Regions from separate parts of the Pseudomonas migulae genome, predicted to be linked through region 1. Evidence: predicted binding sites of a transcription regulator. Region 1 holds the regulator's gene; each other region holds the start of a gene.

Region 1 (5,407 bases):
CGGCACCCAGTTCCCCTGGCACGTCCAGAGCGAGCACGGCGAAGTCAATCCGGATGGCACCCAGGTCGAGCTGATCGACTCGGTGCGCATCACGCGTTTCGACGAGAAAAACCGCAAGACCCTGATTACCACCACCCGCATGACAGTGTTCCCGCAGCAGCAATATGCGCAGACCGATCAACCCGTTAGAATCGACGGCGCTGGTGGTGTCTCGACTGGCAAGGGAATGAAAGCGTATTTGAAAGAAAGCAGGATACACCTGCTATCGAACGTAAGAGGACAGTATGAGGCTCGTTAAAACTCTCCCTATTTTGCTCGGTCTGGGCGCAGCACTGGGAAGCGTGAGCGCCTGGGCTCTGCCGAACGATCAACAGCAGCCTATCCGCATCCAGGCCGACGATGCCCAACTGGACGACAAGAATGGCATTGCCACCTATAAAGGTGACGTGATCATCACCCAGGGCTCGATGATCGTTAAAGGCAATACTGTGACCATGACCCGCACCGCTGCCGGCGACATCGACGTGGTGACTTCGGTGGGCAACCTCGCCTATTTCGAACAACTGCAAACGGCGGGCGACACCAAGCCGGTTCAGGGCTGGGGTGTGACCATCCAGTATCACGCTTCGCAAGACCGCGTCGTGCTGATCGATCGCGCCAAAGTTGTCGATAAAGACGGTAACGTCACTCAAGGCGAGAAAATCGTCTACGACACCAACAAAAAACTCGCCAGCGCCGGCCGTGCCACAGGCACCAACGTGACCGAGTCGCGTCCGCGCATCGACATGGTGATCCAGCCGAAAAAGAAAACCGAAGAGCAAAAGGCCCCTTAATGGCAACTCTGAAAGCTCAGCATCTGGCCAAGAGCTACAAGAGCCGCCAGGTCGTGCGCGACGTCAGCCTGTCCATCGACAGCGGTCAGATCGTCGGCCTGCTTGGTCCGAACGGCGCCGGCAAGACCACATGCTTCTACATGATCGTCGGGCTTGTCCAGGCTGATCAGGGGCGCGTCCTGATCGACGATCTGGACGTCAGCCACCAGCCGATGCACGGTCGTGCGAAGGCGGGTATCGGCTATCTTCCGCAAGAAGCGTCGATCTTCCGCAAACTCTCGGTCGCCGATAACATCATGGCCATCCTCGAGACGCGCAAGGAACTCGACAAGGCCGATCGTCGCAAAGAGCTGGAAAGCCTGCTGCAGGAATTCCACATCAGCCACATCCGGGACAACCTCGGCATGAGCCTGTCCGGTGGTGAACGCCGCCGCGTGGAAATCGCCCGCGCTCTGGCGACCAACCCGAAATTCATCCTCCTCGACGAACCCTTCGCCGGTGTGGACCCGATTTCCGTGGGCGACATCAAGCAGATCATCTACCACCTCAAGGCCAAGGGCATTGGCGTGCTGATCACTGACCACAACGTCCGTGAAACACTGGACATCTGCGAAACCGCCTACATCGTCAACGATGGCCAGCTGATCGCCGAAGGTGACTCTGCCACCATCCTGGCCAACGACCTGGTCAAGGAAGTGTATCTGGGCCACGAGTTCCGCCTGTAAGCGCTGAGGTGTCTGGCTGGTTGTCCGAGCGCTCGCCGCGATAAAAAATCAATACTTTTTTATTGTTACAGCGCTCTAGGCAAACGCTGCAGTTTCGGGCATATAATTTGCTTATGTTTGGCGCTTCGGCGCCCTGTAGTGGATGGCGCATGTGCGCCGGCGAATAAGGTGTTAAGCCCCTGCCATGAAACCATCGCTAGTCTTGAGAATGGGCCAGCAGCTGACGATGACACCGCAGCTGCAACAGGCCATCCGCCTGCTCCAATTGTCGACCCTGGACCTGCAACAGGAAATCCAGGAAGCCCTGGAGTCCAATCCGATGCTCGAACGCCAGGAAGAAGGCGACGACTTCGATAACGCCGACCCCTTGGCCGACAAAGCCGAACAGCAACCCAACGCCGATGTTTCGGAACCCTCCTACCAGGAAACCGCCCCGACGGTGGACAACCTCGACGAGGGCGACTGGAACGAGCGCATTCCCAACGAACTGCCCGTCGACACTGCCTGGGAAGACGTCTATCAGACCAGCGCCAGCAGCCTGCCGAGCAACGATGACGACGAGTGGGATTTCACCACCCGCACATCGGCCGGTGAAAGCCTGCAGAGCCATCTGCTGTGGCAACTGAACCTGGCGCCGATGTCCGACACCGATCGCCTGATCGCCGTGACCCTGATCGATTGCATCAACAATCAGGGCTACCTGGACGAAACCCTCGAGGAAATCCTCGAAGCCTTCGACCCGGAACTCGACATCGAACTGGACGAGATCGAAGCCGTCCTGCACCGCATCCAGCAGTTCGAACCGGCCGGCATCGGCGCCCGCAACCTCGGTGAATGCCTGCTGCTGCAATTGCGCCAGCTGCCCGCCAAGACACCCTGGCTGGCCGAGGCCAAGCGCCTGGTCACCGACTATATCGATTTGCTCGGCAGCCGCGACTACAGCCAGCTGATGCGCCGCATGAAGCTCAAGGAAGATGAACTGCGCCAGGTCATTGAACTGGTCCAGAGCCTCAACCCGCGTCCTGGCTCGCAGATCGAGTCCAGTGAAGCCGAATACGTCGTTCCCGACGTGATCGTGCGCAAGGACAACGAGCGCTGGCTGGTAGAACTGAACCAGGAATCGGTACCGCGGCTGCGGGTCAACGCCCAGTACGCCGGTTTTGTGCGCCGCGCCGACACCAGCGCCGACAACACCTTCATGCGCAATCAGCTACAAGAAGCCCGCTGGTTCATCAAGAGCCTGCAGAGCCGTAACGAAACGCTGATGAAAGTTGCCACCCAGATCGTCGAGCATCAACGCGGTTTTCTGGAATACGGCGACGAAGCGATGAAACCGCTGGTACTGCATGACATCGCTGAAGCGGTGGGCATGCACGAATCGACGATTTCCCGGGTGACCACGCAAAAATTCATGCATACCCCTCGGGGCATATATGAGCTGAAATACTTTTTCTCCAGCCATGTCAGCACCTCCGAAGGCGGCGAATGCTCGTCCACGGCGATCCGCGCGATCATCAAAAAACTGGTTGCGGCGGAAAATCAGAAAAAGCCGTTGAGTGACAGCAAGATCGCTGGTTTACTGGAGGCACAAGGCATTCAGGTGGCTCGCCGCACCGTCGCCAAGTACCGCGAATCCCTCGGGATCGCGCCTTCGAGCGAACGCAAGCGGTTGATGTAGAGCCACGCCACAGCGTTCCAGTGGTAGATCATCTGATCTACCGCTTTATGCACTGGCAACGAAGGAGAAGCTGTATGCAAGTCAACATCAGTGGACACCAACTGGAAGTGACCGAACCTCTTCGCACCTACATCGGCGAAAAACTCGAACGATTAGAACGGCATTTCGACAAGATCACCAACGTGCAGGTCACGATGACGGTCGAGAAGCTGAAGCAGAAAATCGAAGCCACGCTGCATATTCCCGGCAATGAAGTGGTCGCAAACGCGGAACATACCGATATGTACGCGGCGATCGACGCGCTGACCGACAAGCTGGATAAACAACTCAAAAAGCATAAGGAAAAGACCCAGAGCCTCCTCCAGGGCGCGACCGGTCGTTAACACTCCCAACCCATGATCCGACTTGAAAGCATCCTGACCCCCGGCCGTTCCCTCGTGAACGTGCCGGGCGGCAGCAAAAAGAAAGCCCTCGAGCAAATTGCCAACCTTATCCATAAAGAAGTGCCGGATCTGGAGATGCAAGATGTCTTCGAGGCTTTGATTGCCCGTGAAAAACTGGGCTCGACCGGTTTTGGTAACGGCATCGCCATCCCCCACTGCCGCCTGAAAGGCTGCACCTCGCCGATCAGTGCCTTGATGCACCTGGATGCTCCCATCGATTTCGACGCCATCGACGGCGCCCCGGTTGACCTGCTGTTCGTTCTGCTGGTCCCGGAAGCCGCTACCGATGCGCACCTTGAATTGCTCCGCCAGATCGCAAGCATGCTTGATCGCAAGGAAGTCCGTGATCGCCTGCGCAGCGCCCCGAGCAATGAAGCCTTGTATCAGGTTGTCCTGGACGAGCAAAACGGGCACTAATCATGCGCTTGATCATCGTCAGTGGCCGCTCCGGCTCAGGTAAAAGTACCGCGCTCGATGTTCTCGAGGACAACGGCTATTACTGCATCGACAACCTGCCCGCCGGGTTGCTGCCGGAACTGGCCGAACGTGCGTTGATTCATACTGAGCTGGCGCAGCCGCTGGTTGCCGTCTCCATCGACGCGCGCAACCTGCCGAGCCATCTGAGCCGATTTCCGGAACTGCTCGCAGAAGTCCGCAGCCGGCATATCCAGTGCGATGTCCTGTACCTGGACGCCGACGAAGAAACATTGCTCAAACGTTTTTCGGAAACCCGCCGTCGCCACCCGCTGAGCAGCGCCAATCGCTCGCTGGCCGAGGCGATCAACGATGAAACCAACCTTCTCGGGCCGATTGCCGACCTCGCCGATCTGAAGGTCAACACCACCAATCTGAACCTGTATCAGCTGCGCGACACCATCAAGTTGCGCCTGCTGAACCAGCCGGAACCCGGCACTGCGTTTTTGGTGGAGTCTTTTGGATTCAAGCGGGGCATGCCGGTGGACGCCGACCTGGTGTTCGACGTGCGCTGCCTGCCGAACCCCTATTGGAAGCCGGAACTGCGCGAGCAGTCCGGGCTTGATCAGCCGGTTGCCGAGTACCTGGCGGCCCAGCCGGACGTCGAGGAGATGTTCCAGGACATTTCCACGTACCTGCTCAAATGGCTGCCCCGCTTTGCCGCCAGCAACCGTGCTTATGTCACCATTGCCATTGGCTGTACCGGCGGGCATCACCGCTCCGTCTACCTGACCGAACGTCTGGGTCAGGTCCTGCAAAAATCCCTGAAGAATGTCCAGGTCCGCCACCGCGACCTCAGCTAAAGGATTCACATCGCGATGCCTGCTCTGGAAATCGAAATCATCAACAAGTTGGGCCTGCATGCCCGCGCATCCGCGAAATTTGTCGGAGTCGCCGGTCAATTCAAGGATTGCACGATAAGGGTAGGACGCACGCCGGAATCCACGGTCGACGGTAAAAGCATCATGGCCATGATGATGCTGGCCGCCGGCAAGGGCACCAAAATCCATTTGAGTACGGAAGGCGAGCAGGAACAGGAAGCGCTGGACGCGCTGGTGGCGTTGATCAATAACTACTTCGACGAAGGCGAATAACACCGCAACCCGATGGGCTTTTTGTGGCGAGGGGGCTTGCCTCCGTTCGGCTGCGCAGCAGTCGTGATGTCAGTGAATGCAGTGTGTCTGTCGTACATCGGTAGCATGTTTCAGGGCCGTTTCGCGACCCAACGGGAGCAAGCCCCCTCGCCACAAAAGC
Region 2 (5,407 bases), 1.1 Mb from region 1:
GCCATCTGCTGGAGTCTTCGCAAGACCTGCGCGCCGTGCAAGAACTGCTCGGCCACTCGGACATCAAGACCACCCAGATCTACACCCATCTGGACTTCCAGCACCTGGCGACGGTCTACGACAGCGCCCATCCACGGGCCAAACGCATTAAGGGCGATGATTCATGACCATCCAATTGATCACCTTCGACCTCGACGACACCCTGTGGGACACCGCCCCGGTCATCGTCAGCGCCGAAGCCGTACTGCGCGAATGGCTGACCGAACATGCACCGAATCTAGGCGCAGTGCCGGTGGAGCATTTGTGGGCGATTCGCGAGCGTATTCTGAGCAGCGAACCGGGGCTCAAACACCGGATCAGTGCGTTGCGTCGGCGGGTACTTTTTCATGCGCTGGAAGAGGCCGGTTACGACCATGGTCAGGCGTCCGACCTGGCTGACCAGAGTTTTGAAGTATTCCTGCATGCGCGGCATCAGCTCGAAGTATTTCCCGACGTCGAGCCGACTCTGGAGGTTCTGGCCAAGCACTACGCGCTGGGCGTGGTCACCAACGGCAACGCCGATGTGCGCCGGTTAGGGCTGGCGGATTACTTCAAGTTTGCGTTGTGCGCCGAAGACATCGGCATCGCCAAACCGGATGCGCGACTGTTTCATGAAGCCCTGCAGCGTGGCGGCGCGATCGCCGAGACGGCGGTGCATATCGGCGATCATCCGGGTGATGACATTGCCGGCGCGCAGCAGGCCGGTTTGCGGGCAATCTGGTTTAACCCGCAGGGTAAATTGTGGGAGGCGCAGCGATCGCCGGATGCCGAGATTCGCAGCCTGACCGAATTGCCGGCGTTGCTGGCGCGGTGGAATTCGGCTTCGTAGCGCCTTCGGAATTGCCTTCGCGGGCAAGCCTCGCGCCTACAGGGTTTGTGTCGCTCACATCGTTGGTGTACGACACAAACCCTGTAGGAGCGAGGCTTGCCCGCGAAGAACGATAACGCGGTCTTCCTGCTTCATCACCCATGAAAAAGCCCGCAGCGACGGCGGGCTTTTTCAGCAAGCAGGAAGCAAGCGCTTAGATAGGCCGGCTGCCGTACTTGTTGTCAGGCTTCTTGGGAGGATCGGCGACCACATTGGCCTCCACTTCCTGCACCTTGCCGCCCTTGGCCAGGAACTCTTCCATGGCCTTGGCCAAGGCATCGCGTTCCTTGTTTTTTGCTTCGACGCTCGGCAGCTCATCGACCGATACCGCAGCCTTGGCCTTGCCTTTAGCCGTCGGAACGGGCGCTTCGCCGCCGTCGTCTTCAACGACGTCGTCCGTCGCTGCTTCCAGGCCTTCTTCGGTTTCGTCGTCGTCGCCTACTTCGAGGTCGTCGTTTTCCAGATCATCGTCGCTCATGTTCTACCTCATGACTTGCGAAAAGCAGATTAGTTATAGCCCAGCTTCACCGTCTGTCGACAGCCGCCGGAAAAATTCAATAACCACTGGTGACCAGCGGTTCATGCCTCTTCACCGTGCAAGGTGGCAAGGACTTTACGGGCACCGCCATGATCACGGTGCTCGCCCAGATAAACGCCTTGCCAGGTCCCCAACGCCAGTCGGCCTGCCGAAACCGGCAAACTGAGCTGACAGCCAAGCACGCTGGCCTTGAAATGCGCCGGGAGGTCGTCCAGGCCTTCGTCGTTATGCTCATAGCCGTCTGTTCCTTGTGGGATCAGACGATTGAAAAATCGTTCGAAGTCGCGACGTACCGCCGGATCGGCGTTCTCGTTGATGGTCAACGACGCCGAGGTATGCTGCAGCCACAAATGCAACAGACCGACCCGACACGCCTTGATTTCAGGCAGGCCGGCGAGTAACTCGTCCGTTACCAGATGAAAGCCCCGGGGCCTCGCCCGCAGGGTAATCAGAGTCTGTTGCCACATACAGTTCTCCGCACGTTCGGGGCGCATTCTAGCGCGCTCTGGGAAAAAACAAAGGCCCTAATATTCCTTCAATCATGTAAGCCATTGGCCGCAGAAAAACGCCCGTCGTAAACGCCCCTGAACGTGTACGAAAAAACCTTTCAGCAGTTCCTTCACTGACAAATTCCAGACAAAAAAATGCCCGGCAAGCCGGGCAAATTTTTATGCGCGTGCTTACAAGTTGTAGCCGCGTTCGTTGTGGAGTGCCAGATCGATACCGACGGCCTCTTCTTCTTCAGTGATACGCAAGCCCATGACGGCGTCCAGTACCTTGAGAATGATGTAGGTGACGATCGCGGTGTAGATCACCGTGAAGCCCACACCTTTGCACTGAATCCAGACTTGTGCGGCGATGTCGGTGACGGTGCCGAAGCCACCCAGCGACGGTGCAGCGAACACACCGGTCAGGATCGCGCCGAGGATACCGCCGATGCCGTGCACACCGAAGGCGTCCAGGGAGTCGTCATAACCGAGTTTGCGTTTCAGGGTGGTGGCGCAGAAGAAACACACTACGCCCGCTGCCAGACCGATCACCAGCGCGCCCATCGGGCCCACGGTGCCAGCGGCTGGCGTGATGGCGACCAGACCGGCCACCACACCCGACGCGATACCCAGTGCACTTGGTTTACCGTGGGTGACCCACTCGGCGAACATCCAGCCCAGTGCGGCGGCAGCCGTTGCGATCTGAGTCACCAGCATCGCCATACCGGCGGTGCCGTTGGCCGCTGCAGCGGAACCGGCGTTGAAACCGAACCAGCCCACCCACAGCATCGCAGCGCCCATCAGGGTGTAACCGAGGTTGTGCGGCGCCATCGGGGTGGTCGGGAAGCCTTTACGCTTGCCGAGCACGATGCACGCCACCAGACCGGCCACACCGGCGTTGATGTGCACCACGGTGCCGCCGGCGAAGTCGAGAACGCCCCAATCCCACATCAGGCCGCCGTTGCCGGACCAGACCATGTGCGCGATCGGTGCATACACCAGGGTGAACCAGATGCCCATGAAGATCAGCATCGCGGAGAATTTCATCCGCTCGGCGAAAGCACCGACGATCAGCGCAGGGGTGATGATGGCGAAGGTCATCTGGAAGGTGATGAACACCGCCTCAGGGAACAGCGCCGCAGGACCGGTCAGGCTCGATGGCGTGACACCGGCGAGGAACGCCTTGCCCATGCCGCCGAAGAACGAGTTGAAGTTGACGACGCCCTGCTCCATGCCCGTGGTGTCGAACGCGATGCTGTAGCCATAAATGACCCACAGGATGCTGATCAGACCGGTAATGGCGAAGCACTGCATCATCACGGAAAGAATGTTTTTGGAGCGAACCATGCCGCCGTAGAACAGCGCGAGGCCGGGAATGGTCATGAACAGCACGAGGGCTGTAGAGGTCAGCATCCAGGCGGTATCGCCGGAATTGAGGACTGGGGCCGCCACTTCGTCTGCCGCCAAAGCAAGGCTGGGCATTACGATGGACAACAGGGCTCCTAGCCCTGCGAATTTACGCAGAGTCATATTGTTTTCTCCTGGGGCGTTGGGTTTGTGGCGGCTTAGATTGCGTCGGTATCGGTTTCGCCGGTACGGATGCGAATCGCCTGTTCCAGATTGACCACGAAGATCTTGCCGTCACCGATCTTGCCGGTGTTGGCCGCCTTGGTTATCGCCTCGATAACCCGGTCCAGATCCTTGTCGTCAATGGCGACATCGATCTTCACCTTAGGCAGGAAATCGACCACGTATTCCGCGCCGCGATACAGCTCGGTGTGACCCTTCTGCCGACCGAAGCCTTTGACTTCAGTAACGGTAATGCCCTGCACGCCGATCTCGGACAACGACTCGCGCACGTCGTCCAATTTGAACGGCTTGATGATGGCAGTGACTAGCTTCATGAAAACTCTCTCCCGAATTGGTGGACTTGCCCCAGGAAAACAAACCCGACTCAAGTCTAAGCGCAGTGCCTGGCTTTGTAACGCATCGTCGGCCTTACCTGCCCGTCCGACGCCAGCTAACCGCTCCGCACGAAACACTTCCCCGTTCCGCTTGGCGCACTGCATTCGTCACAGCGACTGCATCAGTGCATGGGTTACGACTGACTAAGCAGAAAGCTTGCCATCTCGCCAAAAGCCCCTGATATCAAGCGCTTGCCTGCAACGGCGAGCGGCTGCGCCTGAATGCCCGATGCGTAACGCACAACAACAGTGCGGAGCCGTCCGTCCGCATGCGCGAAAAGCGTGCATCCCTGCGGTCGGGATTGACTATAGACACTGCGTGATACACTGCCCGCCATTGTTTTCAGGACATTTCCCATGCTCGCGCCCAAAGACTTCCTCGACGCCCTGACCGGCACCGCCTCCCGCCTCTTCAGTGGCGACACCCCGCTGCCGAAAAGCGAAATCGAAAGCCAGTTCAAGGCGTTGCTGCAGAGCGGCTTCAGCAAGCTGGATCTGGTGAGTCGGGAAGAGTTTGATAGCCAGATGGTCGTGCTGGCACGCACCCGGGCACGGCTGGAAGCGCTTGAAACGAAGGTCGCGGAGCTGGAAGCAAAGCTGAATCCGCCGGCCGAATAACACTTCTGTAAAACGCGATCCCTGTGGGAGCGGGCTTGCCCGCGAATGGGTCGCCTCGGTCTACCAGCCATCCCCCACTGGACAGGCCACCCCTGTAGGAGCTGCCGCAGGCTGTGATCTTTTGATCTTCAGCCCCGCAAAAATCGCGGCACCTTCCTACAACAAAACCACCGCCGTCCGATTGCGCCGCAATGCCCCGGTTCCTAAGCTCATCCAATGCTGAATGTTCAGCACTGGGTTTGGCGACCCGGAACCAAGCAATGCAGCGCACATCGTTCGATATCAGGTATTTCTTACCCGATTTCGAATTATGGCGGCTGTGTGTGGGAGACCTTAGGGTCTGCCGGAATTCGCTTGGCCGGTTCGCCAACCCGCACGCAGCTGCCACCCTTATTGTTTGGCGACGATAAGTGGCAGTCATCTACCAAGCGAAATTTGGGTACTGCTCGATGGACGAAAATTATCTAATCCCTCACATCTTCACCCGCCACAAACTCCACCTCCACGCCCTCCTCCTCGAAAACCAACCCTGGTTCTGCGCCCGCGACCTCGGCCGCCTCCTGCGCCTCTACATCGAAGAACGCACCGTCCGCAAACTCGACCCCGACCAACACCAAACCGCGCGAATGCTCATACACGGCAGCATCGAAAACACCCTGCTGATCAGCGAATCCGGCGTCTACGCCCTGCTCGTCTACCACTACTGCCCCGAATACCGAGGACTGCGCGAATGGCTGACCCACGACGTAGTGCCAGCCCTCAGAGATGCCGGTCCTGAGCCTGTTGAACTGGCCGGAGATGTCACTGAGTTTGCTGCACTGGAATAACCAGCCGTGGATTCGGTTGCAGGATGTTCCGCAGATGCTGGCGGATGGTGAACGGACGCAGCGCT
Region 3 (5,407 bases), 1.0 Mb from region 1:
ACCTGTTCGCGCAGATCGTCGCGTCGTTCGGCCCGGGCGTGGATTTCAATATCAAACCCAAGCAACTGGCCAAGACCGAAGCCCTGACCGCGCTCAATCGCATCCAGGTGCAGATGGGCAGCATGAACAAGGAAAACGGCGGTTACACGCTGATGAACTTCAGCCAGTTGCTGGACGACGAACTGCAAGTGGTGCTGGTCTTTGGCAACGACGTGCCGCGCGTGCTTGAGTTGTGCGCCGAGGTCGGCATTGCGGCCGCGCCTTCCCTGGAAGCCCTGAAAGTGGCTATCCACGTTTGAAGGAATAAAACGGAACCCTCGCAGGGGCCGGCTATCCTAAGACTGCACATCACTCTTAGGGAGCGACACCATGGGATCCACGTTCAACGGCCTGATTGGCCTGATCATTCTTGCCCTGGACATCTGGGCAATCATCAACGTGCTGAAAAGTGGCGCCGACACCGGGATGAAAATCGTCTGGGTCCTGCTGATCCTGCTGCTGCCGGTCCTGGGCCTGATCATCTGGGCCATCGCCGGGCCACGGGGCAATGTCCGGATCTGAATACTCACTCACGGTCGACACATTTCCCTTGTGGGAGCGGGCTTGCTCGCGAAAGCGGTGTATCAGTAAAAGTTAATGTCAACTGACACGACGCCTTCGCGAGCAAGCCCGCTCCCACATTGCTCTGTGTGTACTTCGATGACGAAGGTTCGACCTGTCATCTTCCGCGACGTAGAATGCGCGCCTTTCCCGGGCAATCGAGCTGATCGATTGGCCATCATGGGCGGGTAACCGTCCGTTGCCACCCGCATTCATCGGAGCACTTCCCATGAGCAACACCCCAACCAGCGAGTACCTGGAAACCCTTTACGAAGGCTACGGCCAGCGTTTTCGCATGGAAAAACTGCTGCACGAAGTGCGCACCGAACATCAGCACCTGGTGATTTTCGAGAACCCGCGCATGGGTCGTGTCATGGCGCTGGACGGCGTGATCCAGACCACCGAAGCCGACGAATTCATCTACCACGAAATGCTCACCCACGTGCCGATCCTGGCGCACGGCAGTGCCAAGCGCGTGTTGATCATCGGTGGCGGCGACGGCGGCATGCTGCGTGAAGTGGCCAAACACGGTGGCGTCGAGCACATCACCATGGTCGAGATCGACGGCACCGTGGTCGATATGTGCAAGGAATTCCTGCCGAACCACTCCAAGGGTGCGTTCGATGATCCACGCCTGAACCTGGTGATCGATGACGGCATGCGCTTCGTCGCCACCACCACCGAAAAATTCGACGTGATCATCTCTGACTCCACCGACCCGATCGGTCCGGGCGAAGTGCTGTTCTCGGAAAACTTCTATCAGGCCTGCCGTCGCTGCCTGAACGAGGGGGGTATCCTGGTGACCCAGAACGGCACGCCGTTCATGCAGATCGAAGAAGTCAAAACCACCGCCGGCCGCCTGCGCAGCCTGTTCCCGGACTGGCACTTCTATCAGGCCGCCGTGCCGACCTACATCGGCGGTTCGATGACATTTGCCTGGGGCGCGACCAATACGGCCTATCGCAAACTGTCCCGCGAAACCCTGCAACAGCGCTTCGCCGGCAGCGGCATCATCACCCGCTACTACAACCCGGAAATCCACATCGGCGCGTTTGCCTTGCCGCAATACGTGCTGCAAGCGATCAACAAGCCAAGCAACGACTAAACTAAAGAAGTACGCATACCCCAATGTGGGAGCGGGCTTGCTCGCGAATGCGGTGTACCAGTTGACCTGTGTATTGACTGATACACCGCATTCGCGAGCAAGCCCGCTCCCACAAGGCCCTGTGGTTTTCATGGTTGCGTGTGGTAATCCGTTTGAACGATCACTCTGGCCAAAAGTCCAGATAGGTGTAAGCCCATTTGCGGGTTTGTTCGAGGAGGCACTGATGCAAAAGTGGAAGATCACTTTCGTGGATGATCACGGCGAAACAGTCGACGAAGTCTTTGAGTGCGACGAATGCCCGGACAACGAGCACGCCGCCAAACTCATCAAGGCCCGGCTCCTTCCTGTCGCTGCCGAACTGGATCTGAATGATCTGGAGGGGCGCACTGTTGATGCGAGCGTCAAGAATCTCAAGACGCAGAACAGCATACAAATCCTCGGCATTACTCCCGTCTGAAACACCCTCTGGCACACTCGTGAAACACCAGGCCTTGGCAGCGGCGCTTACTTGAGGCTACTCTGCAAGCGAGATCAGCGATTGGATCGCTAAGGTCTGGTCTTGTCAGCTACATGCTTGTTTCCCATCGGCAACGTGGTTGCCGCAGTGCTTGCACCATTCGGTTGCGGGCGTCGGGAGTACGGAAAGTCTATCCATCGGTTTGAGGAGGACGTTTCATGAGCACAGCCTATCAAGAAGACATCAGCAGCTCGGTGCTGCGCCGCATGAAAGAAGGCGGTTTTGACTTTTCACGATTCCATCCGATCGAGTTCTACGCCATTTTCCCGGACGAGGAGCGGGCACGCAGGGCGGCAGGGCATTATTCCGGCGAATCCATGAATGCACAGATCAGCGTACGCGACGACGGCGCTTGGGCCCTGGAACTGAGTAAAGTGATGTCCGCCACCTATGACGGCATCGGCGACTTTGAGCAGGACTTCGAGGCAGTGGTCGAACCTTTGGGCGGCATCATTGAAGGATGGGGCGTCAAGCAGGAGGTACGAGGGCTACTCGCATAACACTATGAACAGCGACAACATCCACTAACGGCTGACCTTCGGGTTGGCCGTTTTCGTTTGTGCCGATATTGAAGCCGAACTTTGCTGTTTGTAGGAGCGAGGATTGCCCGCGAAGGGTCCTCCCGATCACAGAAAAAGCCACCGGCTACGCCCTTATCCTTTCTCTCCACAAATCCCGAAACAAAAAAAAGCCGCCTGAGCAAGGCGGCTAAAAGGGAAGTTCGATGCGCATTTCCAGCGAATGCGCCGATTATCCTCAGCCACGGCCGGGCAGTGAAATCAACTCTGGCTATGCTGGTGATAGGCGAAAGCATTGCTTCGCAATGAAGCGGGGGCGATCAGGTTGGGGCATTTACCGCACAGGAATGGTGCGGTGGGTGCGCGACGAATATCCAACCGATTGATATCAAAGCGTTTATGCCGATGGCACGGGCCTTGCGAAGGCCTGTATGTCCGGGTGACAAGGAGTACGGCATGATCCGCACCTATTTTGATGAGATGTACGATGCCGGCGGCCAGGTCCGCCCGCATTATCGGGAGTTTGCCCGTTGGCTGGCCGAGACGCCTGACGAACTTCTGGCCCAACGGCGACGCGAGGCCGATCTGTTGTTTCATCGCGCCGGGATTACTTTCACGCTCTACGGGGACGAGCAGGGGACAGAGCGCCTGATTCCTTTCGATACCATTCCGCGCAGCATCCCCGCCAGCGAATGGCGGATCGTCGAACGCGGCTGCATCCAGCGGGTCAAGGCGCTGAACATGTTCCTCGCCGACCTCTATCACGAGCAACGCATCATCAAGGCCGGCATCATCCCGGCCGAGCAAGTGCTGGCCAACGAGCAGTACCAGTTGGCGATGCAAGGCCTGGACCTGCACCGGGATATCTACTCGCACATCTCCGGCGTCGACCTGGTGCGCGATGGCGACGGCACGTACTACGTGCTCGAAGACAACCTTCGTACACCGAGCGGCGTGAGCTACATGCTCGAAGACCGCAAGATGATGATGCGGCTGTTCCCCGAACTGTTTTCGGCTCAGCGCATCGCCCCGATCGACCACTATCCGAACCTGTTGCTCGATACCCTGAAAAGCTCCAGCCCGATCGATAACCCTAGCGTCGTGGTGCTGACGCCGGGGCGCTTCAACAGTGCGTTTTTCGAGCATGCGTTTCTCGCTCGGGAAATGGGCGTCGAACTGGTGGAAGGCGCGGACCTGTTTGTGCGTGACGACAAGGTGTTCATGCGCACCACGGACGGGCCGAAAGCGGTCGACGTGATCTACCGTCGCCTCGACGATGCGTTCCTCGATCCGCTGGCGTTCAACCCCGACTCGATGCTCGGCGTGCCGGGGCTGTTGTCGTCCTACCGCTCGGGCAACGTGGTGCTGGCGAATGCCATCGGCACCGGGGTGGCGGACGACAAATCGGTGTATCCGTTTGTCACGGACATGATCCGTTTCTACCTCGATGAAGAACCGATCCTGAAGAACGTGCCGACGTTCCAGTGTCGCAATCCTTCCGAACTGTCCCACGTGCTGGCCAACCTTCCGGATCTGGTGGTCAAGGAAACCCAGGGCTCCGGCGGTTACGGAATGCTGGTGGGGCCGGCGGCGACCGCGGCGGAAATCGAGTCGTTCCGCGCCCGCATCAAGGCCAAGCCCCACGCGTACATCGCGCAACCGACGTTGTCCCTGTCGACCTGTCCGACCTTTGTCGAAAACGGCATCGCGCCACGCCACATCGACCTGCGTCCGTTTGTATTGTCTGGCCGCGAAACCCGGGTCGTGCCCGGCGGTTTGACCCGTGTCGCCCTGCGTGAAGGCTCCCTGGTGGTGAATTCCTCCCAGGGTGGCGGAACCAAGGACACCTGGGTGGTCGAGGATTGAAGGAAGCCTGCCATGTTAAGTAGAACTGCCTCGGATTTGTATTGGATGTCGCGTTACCTGGAGCGGGCGGAAAATCTCGCACGGATGCTCGACATCAGTTATTCGCTGTCGCTGATGCCGCAGGATGGTCGCGGTGACGGTCTGCACGAACTGGCCATGCCCCTGCTGATTACCGGCACGCTGGACGATTACCTGGAGCGACACGGCGAGCTGCATGCCGAACGGCTGCTGCATTTCTTCGCGTTGGATGCGGCCAACCCGGCGAGCATCTACAGCTGCCTCGGCGCCGCACGGGCCAGCGCCCATGCGGTGCGTGGGCGAATCACCGCCGACATGTGGGAAAACATCAACGCCACCTGGCTGGAAATCCGCGGGATCGCCGAGCAGGGCTTGAGTCGCTACGGCATGAGCCGTTTCTGCGAGTGGATCAAGGAACGTTCGCACCTGTTTCGCGGCGCGTCCTACGGCACCATCATGCGTAACGATGCGTTCCGTTTCATTCGTCTGGGGACTTTCATCGAAAGGGCTGACAACACTTTGCGCCTGCTCGACGCCCGCTACGAAATGGCCGGCGATCAGGCCGAAGCGGTCAGCGACGGCACCGCCCACGCCTATTACCAGTGGAGCGCTTTGTTAAGGGCGTTGTCGTCGTTCGAGGCCTACACCGAAATCTATCGCGACGCGCCCGGTGCCCGGCATGTGGCCGAACTGCTGCTGTTGCGTGCTGATGTGCCACGTTCGCTGCGGGCCTGCACTGAAGAAATCGACCAGATCCTCGCCCAGCTGCCCGGTGCCAACGGC
Region 4 (5,407 bases), 780 kb from region 1:
TGCGCATGTCCATGGTCGCCGTCCTCAGATCACGATCAGGTCGGCTTGCAACGCGCCGGCCTGCTTCAGTGCTTCGAGGATGGCCATCAAGTCACCCGGTGCCGCGCCGACCTGGTTCACCGCACGTACGATCTCGTCGAGGGTCGTGCCCGGGCCGAACTTGAACATTGGCTTGGCTTCCTGTTGTGCATTGACCCGCGAGCGCGGCACGACCGCCGTTTGCCCATTGGACAAAGGACCGGGCTGGCTGACGATCGGGTCTTCGGTGATGGTCACGGTCAGGCTGCCGTGGGTCACGGCGGCCGGGGAAACCTTGACGTTCTGGCCGATCACGATGGTGCCGGTGCGCGAGTTGATGATGACTTTCGCCACCGCCTGGCCCGGATCGACTTCGAGGTTCTCGAGGATCGACAGGTAGTCGACCCGCTGGCTCGGATCCAGTGGCGCCGTGACGCGAATCGAACCGCCGTCGATGGCCTGGGCAACACCAGGGCCGAGCATGTCGTTGATCTTGTCGACGATGCGCTTGGCGGTGGTGAAGTCGGAACGGTTGAGGTTCAAGGTCAGGCTGTTGCCCTGGTTGAAACCGCTCGGCACCGAACGTTCCACCGATGCACCACCGGGGATGCGACCGGCCGACGGAACGTTGACGGTGATTTTCGAACCGTCGCGACCTTCGGCATCAAAACCGCCGACCACCAGGTTGCCCTGAGCGACCGCGTACACGTTGCCATCGATACCCTTGAGCGGCGTCAGCAGCAAGGTGCCGCCCCGCAGGCTCTTGGAGTTACCGATGGACGCCACGGTGATATCCACCTGCTGACCCGGTTTGGCGAAGGCCGGCAAGTCGGCACTGATCGATACCGCAGCGACGTTTTTCAGCTGCACGTTGCCCGAACCCGGCGGCACCTTGATGCCGAACTGCGAGAGCATGTTGTTGAAGGTCTGCAGGGTGAACGGGGTTTGCGTCGTCTGGTCACCGGTGCCGTTAAGCCCGACCACCAGGCCGTAGCCGATCAATTGGTTGGAACGCACGCCGGAAATACTGGCGATGTCCTTCAGCCGCTCGGCTTGAGCGTTGAAGGCTGCCGACAACATCAGGGCCGCAACGATGAGACTTCTGAAATTCAACGTAGCCACCTAGAAAGGGAACAGCGGGCTGAGGAAGAAACGGTCGAACCAGCCTGGCTGACTCGCATCGGCAAACGAACCGGTGCCCGAGTAGGTGATGCGTGCATCGGCAATGCGGGTCGACGAAACCGTGTTGTCGGTGGCGATGTCGTCAGCCCGGACCAGACCGGCAATCCGTACCAGCTCATCACCGGTATTGAGGGTCATCCACTTCTCGCCGCGCACGGCAATGATGCCGTTGGGCAAGACGTCGGCGACGGTCACGGTGATCGAACCGGTCAGGCTGTTGCCCTGCCCGGCCTTGCTGTCGCCCTTGGTCGCGCGGTCGCCGCTGTAGCCGGCGTCCAGCGTCAGATCACCGTCGCTGAGCGGGTTGTTCGTGTTCGGTATTGTGCCGAACAACGAGGACAGACCGATGCTGGCCTTGCTGTTCTTGCCGATTTGCGAGTTGGCGTTCTTGCTGGCCTGGGTCTTCTCGTTCAGGGTGATGGTGATGATGTCACCGACCCGGAACGCCTTGCGGTCGCTGTACAGGTTCTGCTCAAAACCGGCCTGGTAGATCGAGCCGTTGTTCGCGGCAGCCGGCAACGGCGTACGCGGCAACACCGGGGCGTAGTAAGGGTCATTGGGCTTGGGCGTCGGACCGACGCAACCCGCCAGCGCGGCGACTCCACTCAGTGCCAGAACAGATACAAAGCGATTCATGACCCTACCTCACGGTGTTGCAGGCGACCTCATGGCCGCCTCATAGACTTGATTACAGATTCTGCGTTACGAACGAGAGCATCTGGTCGGCGGTGGAGATCACCTTGGAGTTCATCTCGTAGGCGCGCTGAGTGGTGATCATGTTGACCATCTCTTCAACGGTGCTGACGTTGGACGTTTCCAGGGTGTTCTGCAGCGTGGTGCCGAAACCGGCCAGGCCAGGCGTACCGACTTGCGGCGCGCCACTGGCGGCGGTTTCCAGGAACAGGTTGTTACCCACCGCTTGCAGGCCGGCCGGGTTGATGAAGTCGGCGGTCTGCAGGTTGCCGATCACCTGGGACGCCGGGTTGCCGGCGATGGTGATGGACACGGTGCCGTCGCGACCGACCGTGAAGGTCTGCGCGTCGTTCGGGATGACAATGGCCGGCTCCAGGGCGAAGCCGCTGGCGTTCACGATCTGGCCGTTGGAATCGAGGTGGAACGTGCCGTCACGGGTGTAGGACGTGGTGCCGTCCGGCTGCAGGATCTGGAAGAAACCGCGACCGTCGATGGCCATGTCCAACGGCTGCTCGGTGGTTTGCAGGCTACCGGCGTTGAAGTTTTTCTGGGTGCCGACGATGCGCACACCGGTACCCAGTTGCAGGCCCGACGGCAGTTCGCTGTCCTGGGTCGACTGGGCGCCTGGCTGGCGTTTGATCTGGTACAGCAAATCCTGGAACTCGGCACGGTCACGTTTGAAACCCGTGGTCGACACGTTGGCCAGGTTGTTGGAAATGGTGGTCAGGTTGGTGTCCTGGGCGGACAGACCTGTTTTGGCAACCCATAGAGCCGGAAGCATTCGATTCTCCTCGTGCGCCTGTTTTACGGCGCGACGTTCTGATAATTAGCTGATCTGCAAGACCCGAGCCATGGCCTGGTCGTCGTCTTTGGCGGTGTTCATCATCTTGATGTGCAATTCGAACTGCTTGGCCAGGGCCAGCACAGAAGTCATCTCTTCCACGGCATTGACGTTGCTCGACTCAAGGAACCCGGACACCAGTTTGACGTTGGCATCGGCTTGCGCCGGCTGGCCGTCCTTGGTGTGGATCGAACCGTCCAGGCCCTTGGTCATGTTCTTGAAATCCGGGTTGACCAGCTTGATGCGGTCGACTTCTGCCATCACGCGCGGACCTTCGCCCATCGCACGGATGCTGACGGTGCCGTCCTCGCCGACTTCGATTTGCTGCTCGGGTGGCACGGAGATCGGCCCGCCATTGCCCAGCACCGGCATACCGTTGCCGGCCCGCAATACGCCCAGCGCGTCGACGTTCAGGCTGCCGGTGCGCACGTAGCTTTCGCCGCCGTCCGGGTTCTGCACGGCGATCCAGCCGTTGCCCTGCACCGCGACGTCGAGGTCGCGACCGGTTTCCACCAGAGCGCCCGCAGAGAAGTCGGTGGCCGGACGTTCGGACATGGCAAATGCACGCGCCGGAAAGCTGTCACCGAACACCGGCATCGAACGCGCCTGCTCCAGGTCTTTCTGGAAACCGTTGGTGGAGATGTTCGCCAGGTTGTTCGCATGAGCCTTCTGCGCCAGTGCATTCTGGCTGGCGCCGGTCATTGCCACATAAAGGTACTTGTCCACACTCTTTCCTCTGCATGCCGGACGTTTGCCGCCCACCGCTGTACTGCTGAGCCATAAGCAATTTGCAGACCAACTTTTTTCTGGCGGCGCGGGGCCCGGCAAACAAAGGACTTGAGGGGTTCGGAGGGTAATGGGGGATTGTGTCGAAGACGAAAAACCGGCGGTGTTATGCCGGTAAGTGGCAAGGCTTGACCTGAGTTCTGCCTGTGCTGGCCTCATCGCGGGCAAGCCCGCTCCCACAGAGTTGTCTGGCGCCCACAGATTTTGAATCCATTGAAGATCCCTGTGGGAGCGGGCTTGCCCGCGATGAGGCCAGCACAATCACAACAAGTGTCGGTCATGACTCGGTCTTGCCAACCTCATACTCACGCAACTTATTGGCAATGGTCGTATGCGAAACCCCCAACCGCTTGCCCAGTTGCCGACTGCTTGGATGCTCGGAATACAAACGCTCCAATACCGCTTTCTCGAAGCGCCCGACAATCTCGTCCAGCCCGCCCTCGAGTGAAAAGTCGCCAAGCGGCTGACGCACACCGTAGTCTGGCAACCGGATATGCTCGGCCTTGACCGTGCCGCCCTCGCACAACGAAACAGCCTGGAACAGCACGTTTTCCAGCTGCCGGACATTGCCCGGCCAATGGTAATGACTGAGCCGCTCCATGGCCGCCGGCGCCAGTTTCGGCAGCGGGCAACCGATCTGCCGACTGGCCTGATCGAGGAAGTGCTCCACCAGCGGCGTCAAGCCATCCAGGCATTCGCGCAGCGGCGGGATGTGCAGCGACAGTACGTTCAAGCGGTGATACAAATCCTGGCGAAACTCGCCTCGCGCGCACAACTCCGACAGGTCGACCTGCGTCGCGCAGATCACTCGCACGTCCAGATAAACCTCTTCATCACTGCCTACGCGACGGAAGCAACCGTCCTGCAGGAAGCGCAGCAATTTCACCTGCAAGCGCGGGCTCATTTCTCCCACGCCATCGAGGAACAACGTCCCCCCCGCCGTCAGCTCCAGCAACCCGAGCTTGCCCTCGGCCCGCGCCCCTTCGAATGCACCGGGACCGTAGCCGAACAACTCGGTCTCGGCCATCGACTCCGGCAGACCGGCGCAGTTGAGCGCCATCAACGGCGACTGCCCCCGCGGACTGGCCAGGTGACAGGCCCGCGCCAGCAATTCTTTACCGGTGCCGGTTTCGCCTTCTATCAATAGCGGCGCGTCCAGTGGCGCCATGCGTCGCGCTTCGCGAACCACGGCGGCCATCACTTTCGAACTCTGGAAGATACTGTCGAACCCGCGCAGCTCCTGTTTGCGCACGTTGTAGATGCGCTCCCCGACCCGGTCGGCACGATGCAGCGTCAGCACCGCGCCGGCCATGGCTTCGCTGTCGTCATGCTCGGATTGCAGCGGCGCGATGTCGGCCAGAAAGACATCGCCCTTCACCTTGACTCGCAGCCCGTTGATCCGCGACTTGTTGGCGCGCACCAGCTCCGGCAAATCGAAATCCTCGGCGTACCGCGATAACGGAATCCCCGGCACTTCATCCACCCGCACCCCGAGCAATTGCGCCGCCGCACGGTTGGCCGCGACGATCGAACCGCCCATGTCGATCGAGAGCACCGGAAATTCCAACGCGCCGAGCAACGCATTGAGTTCCATGTGCCGACGCTCACTGGGCATCAGCCCTACGCGCTTGACGCCAAAGACACCGGCAATCGATTCGAATTTCGGACGCAACGCCTGGAACTGAATGTTGATCAGGTTCGGGCAATGCAGGTAGATCGCGTTGCCATACTCCCCACCCACTTCACCTCGGGCAACGTTGATTCCGTACTCGACCAGCAAGTTGAGAATGTCGCGCAGGATGCCGATGCGGTTCTGGCAGTGGACTTTGATACGCATATAAAGGCCCGAAACTGGAGTGATCGAGGCCCCGCGCGAGGATTTTTCTG

The links. The regulator sigma-54, encoded in region 1, starts transcription at its own class of promoters, with help from an activator protein. The targets are predictions, from matches to a motif close to ANTGGCATNNANNTTGCTNT.
Positions count from the first base shown of each region.
Region 2: the regulator sigma-54 is predicted to act here: its motif matches at 4,043-4,062, upstream of glnK (P-II family nitrogen regulator).
Region 3: the regulator sigma-54 is predicted to act here: its motif matches at 3,145-3,164, upstream of J2Y86_RS26830 (circularly permuted type 2 ATP-grasp protein).
Region 4: the regulator sigma-54 is predicted to act here: its motif matches at 3,515-3,534, upstream of J2Y86_RS25755 (flagellar basal body rod protein FlgF).

Region 1 covers NZ_JALJWR010000001.1:4,838,942-4,844,348, reverse strand. Annotated here, with positions in the region: gene lptC (LPS export ABC transporter periplasmic protein LptC) at 1-298, shown strand, start outside; gene lptA (lipopolysaccharide transport periplasmic protein LptA) at 285-833, shown strand; gene lptB (LPS export ABC transporter ATP-binding protein) at 833-1,558, shown strand; gene J2Y86_RS22160 (RNA polymerase factor sigma-54) at 1,743-3,236, shown strand; gene hpf (ribosome hibernation-promoting factor, HPF/YfiA family) at 3,311-3,619, shown strand; gene ptsN (PTS IIA-like nitrogen regulatory protein PtsN) at 3,632-4,096, shown strand; gene rapZ (RNase adapter RapZ) at 4,099-4,956, shown strand; gene J2Y86_RS22140 (HPr family phosphocarrier protein) at 4,972-5,247, shown strand.
Region 2 covers NZ_JALJWR010000001.1:3,690,824-3,696,230, forward strand. Annotated here, with positions in the region: gene xerC (tyrosine recombinase XerC) at 1-167, shown strand, start outside; gene J2Y86_RS16955 (HAD family hydrolase) at 164-868, shown strand; gene sutA (transcriptional regulator SutA) at 1,062-1,385, opposite strand; gene J2Y86_RS16965 (secondary thiamine-phosphate synthase enzyme YjbQ) at 1,487-1,912, opposite strand; gene J2Y86_RS16970 (ammonium transporter) at 2,126-3,463, opposite strand; gene glnK (P-II family nitrogen regulator) at 3,499-3,837, opposite strand; gene J2Y86_RS16980 (accessory factor UbiK family protein) at 4,255-4,515, shown strand; partial or broken gene J2Y86_RS16985 (BRO-N domain-containing protein) at 4,965-5,407, shown strand, end outside.
Region 3 covers NZ_JALJWR010000001.1:5,837,805-5,843,211, forward strand. Annotated here, with positions in the region: gene J2Y86_RS26805 (hypothetical protein) at 1-299, shown strand, start outside; gene J2Y86_RS26810 (PLDc N-terminal domain-containing protein) at 370-561, shown strand; gene speE (polyamine aminopropyltransferase) at 830-1,705, shown strand; gene J2Y86_RS26820 (hypothetical protein) at 1,929-2,162, shown strand; gene J2Y86_RS26825 (ribonuclease E inhibitor RraB) at 2,381-2,722, shown strand; gene J2Y86_RS26830 (circularly permuted type 2 ATP-grasp protein) at 3,197-4,606, shown strand; gene J2Y86_RS26835 (alpha-E domain-containing protein) at 4,619-5,407, shown strand, end outside.
Region 4 covers NZ_JALJWR010000001.1:5,615,681-5,621,087, reverse strand. Annotated here, with positions in the region: gene flgJ (flagellar assembly peptidoglycan hydrolase FlgJ) at 1-13, opposite strand, end outside; gene J2Y86_RS25770 (flagellar basal body P-ring protein FlgI) at 25-1,098, opposite strand; gene flgH (flagellar basal body L-ring protein FlgH) at 1,141-1,836, opposite strand; gene flgG (flagellar basal-body rod protein FlgG) at 1,889-2,674, opposite strand; gene J2Y86_RS25755 (flagellar basal body rod protein FlgF) at 2,720-3,460, opposite strand; gene J2Y86_RS25750 (sigma-54-dependent transcriptional regulator) at 3,798-5,357, opposite strand.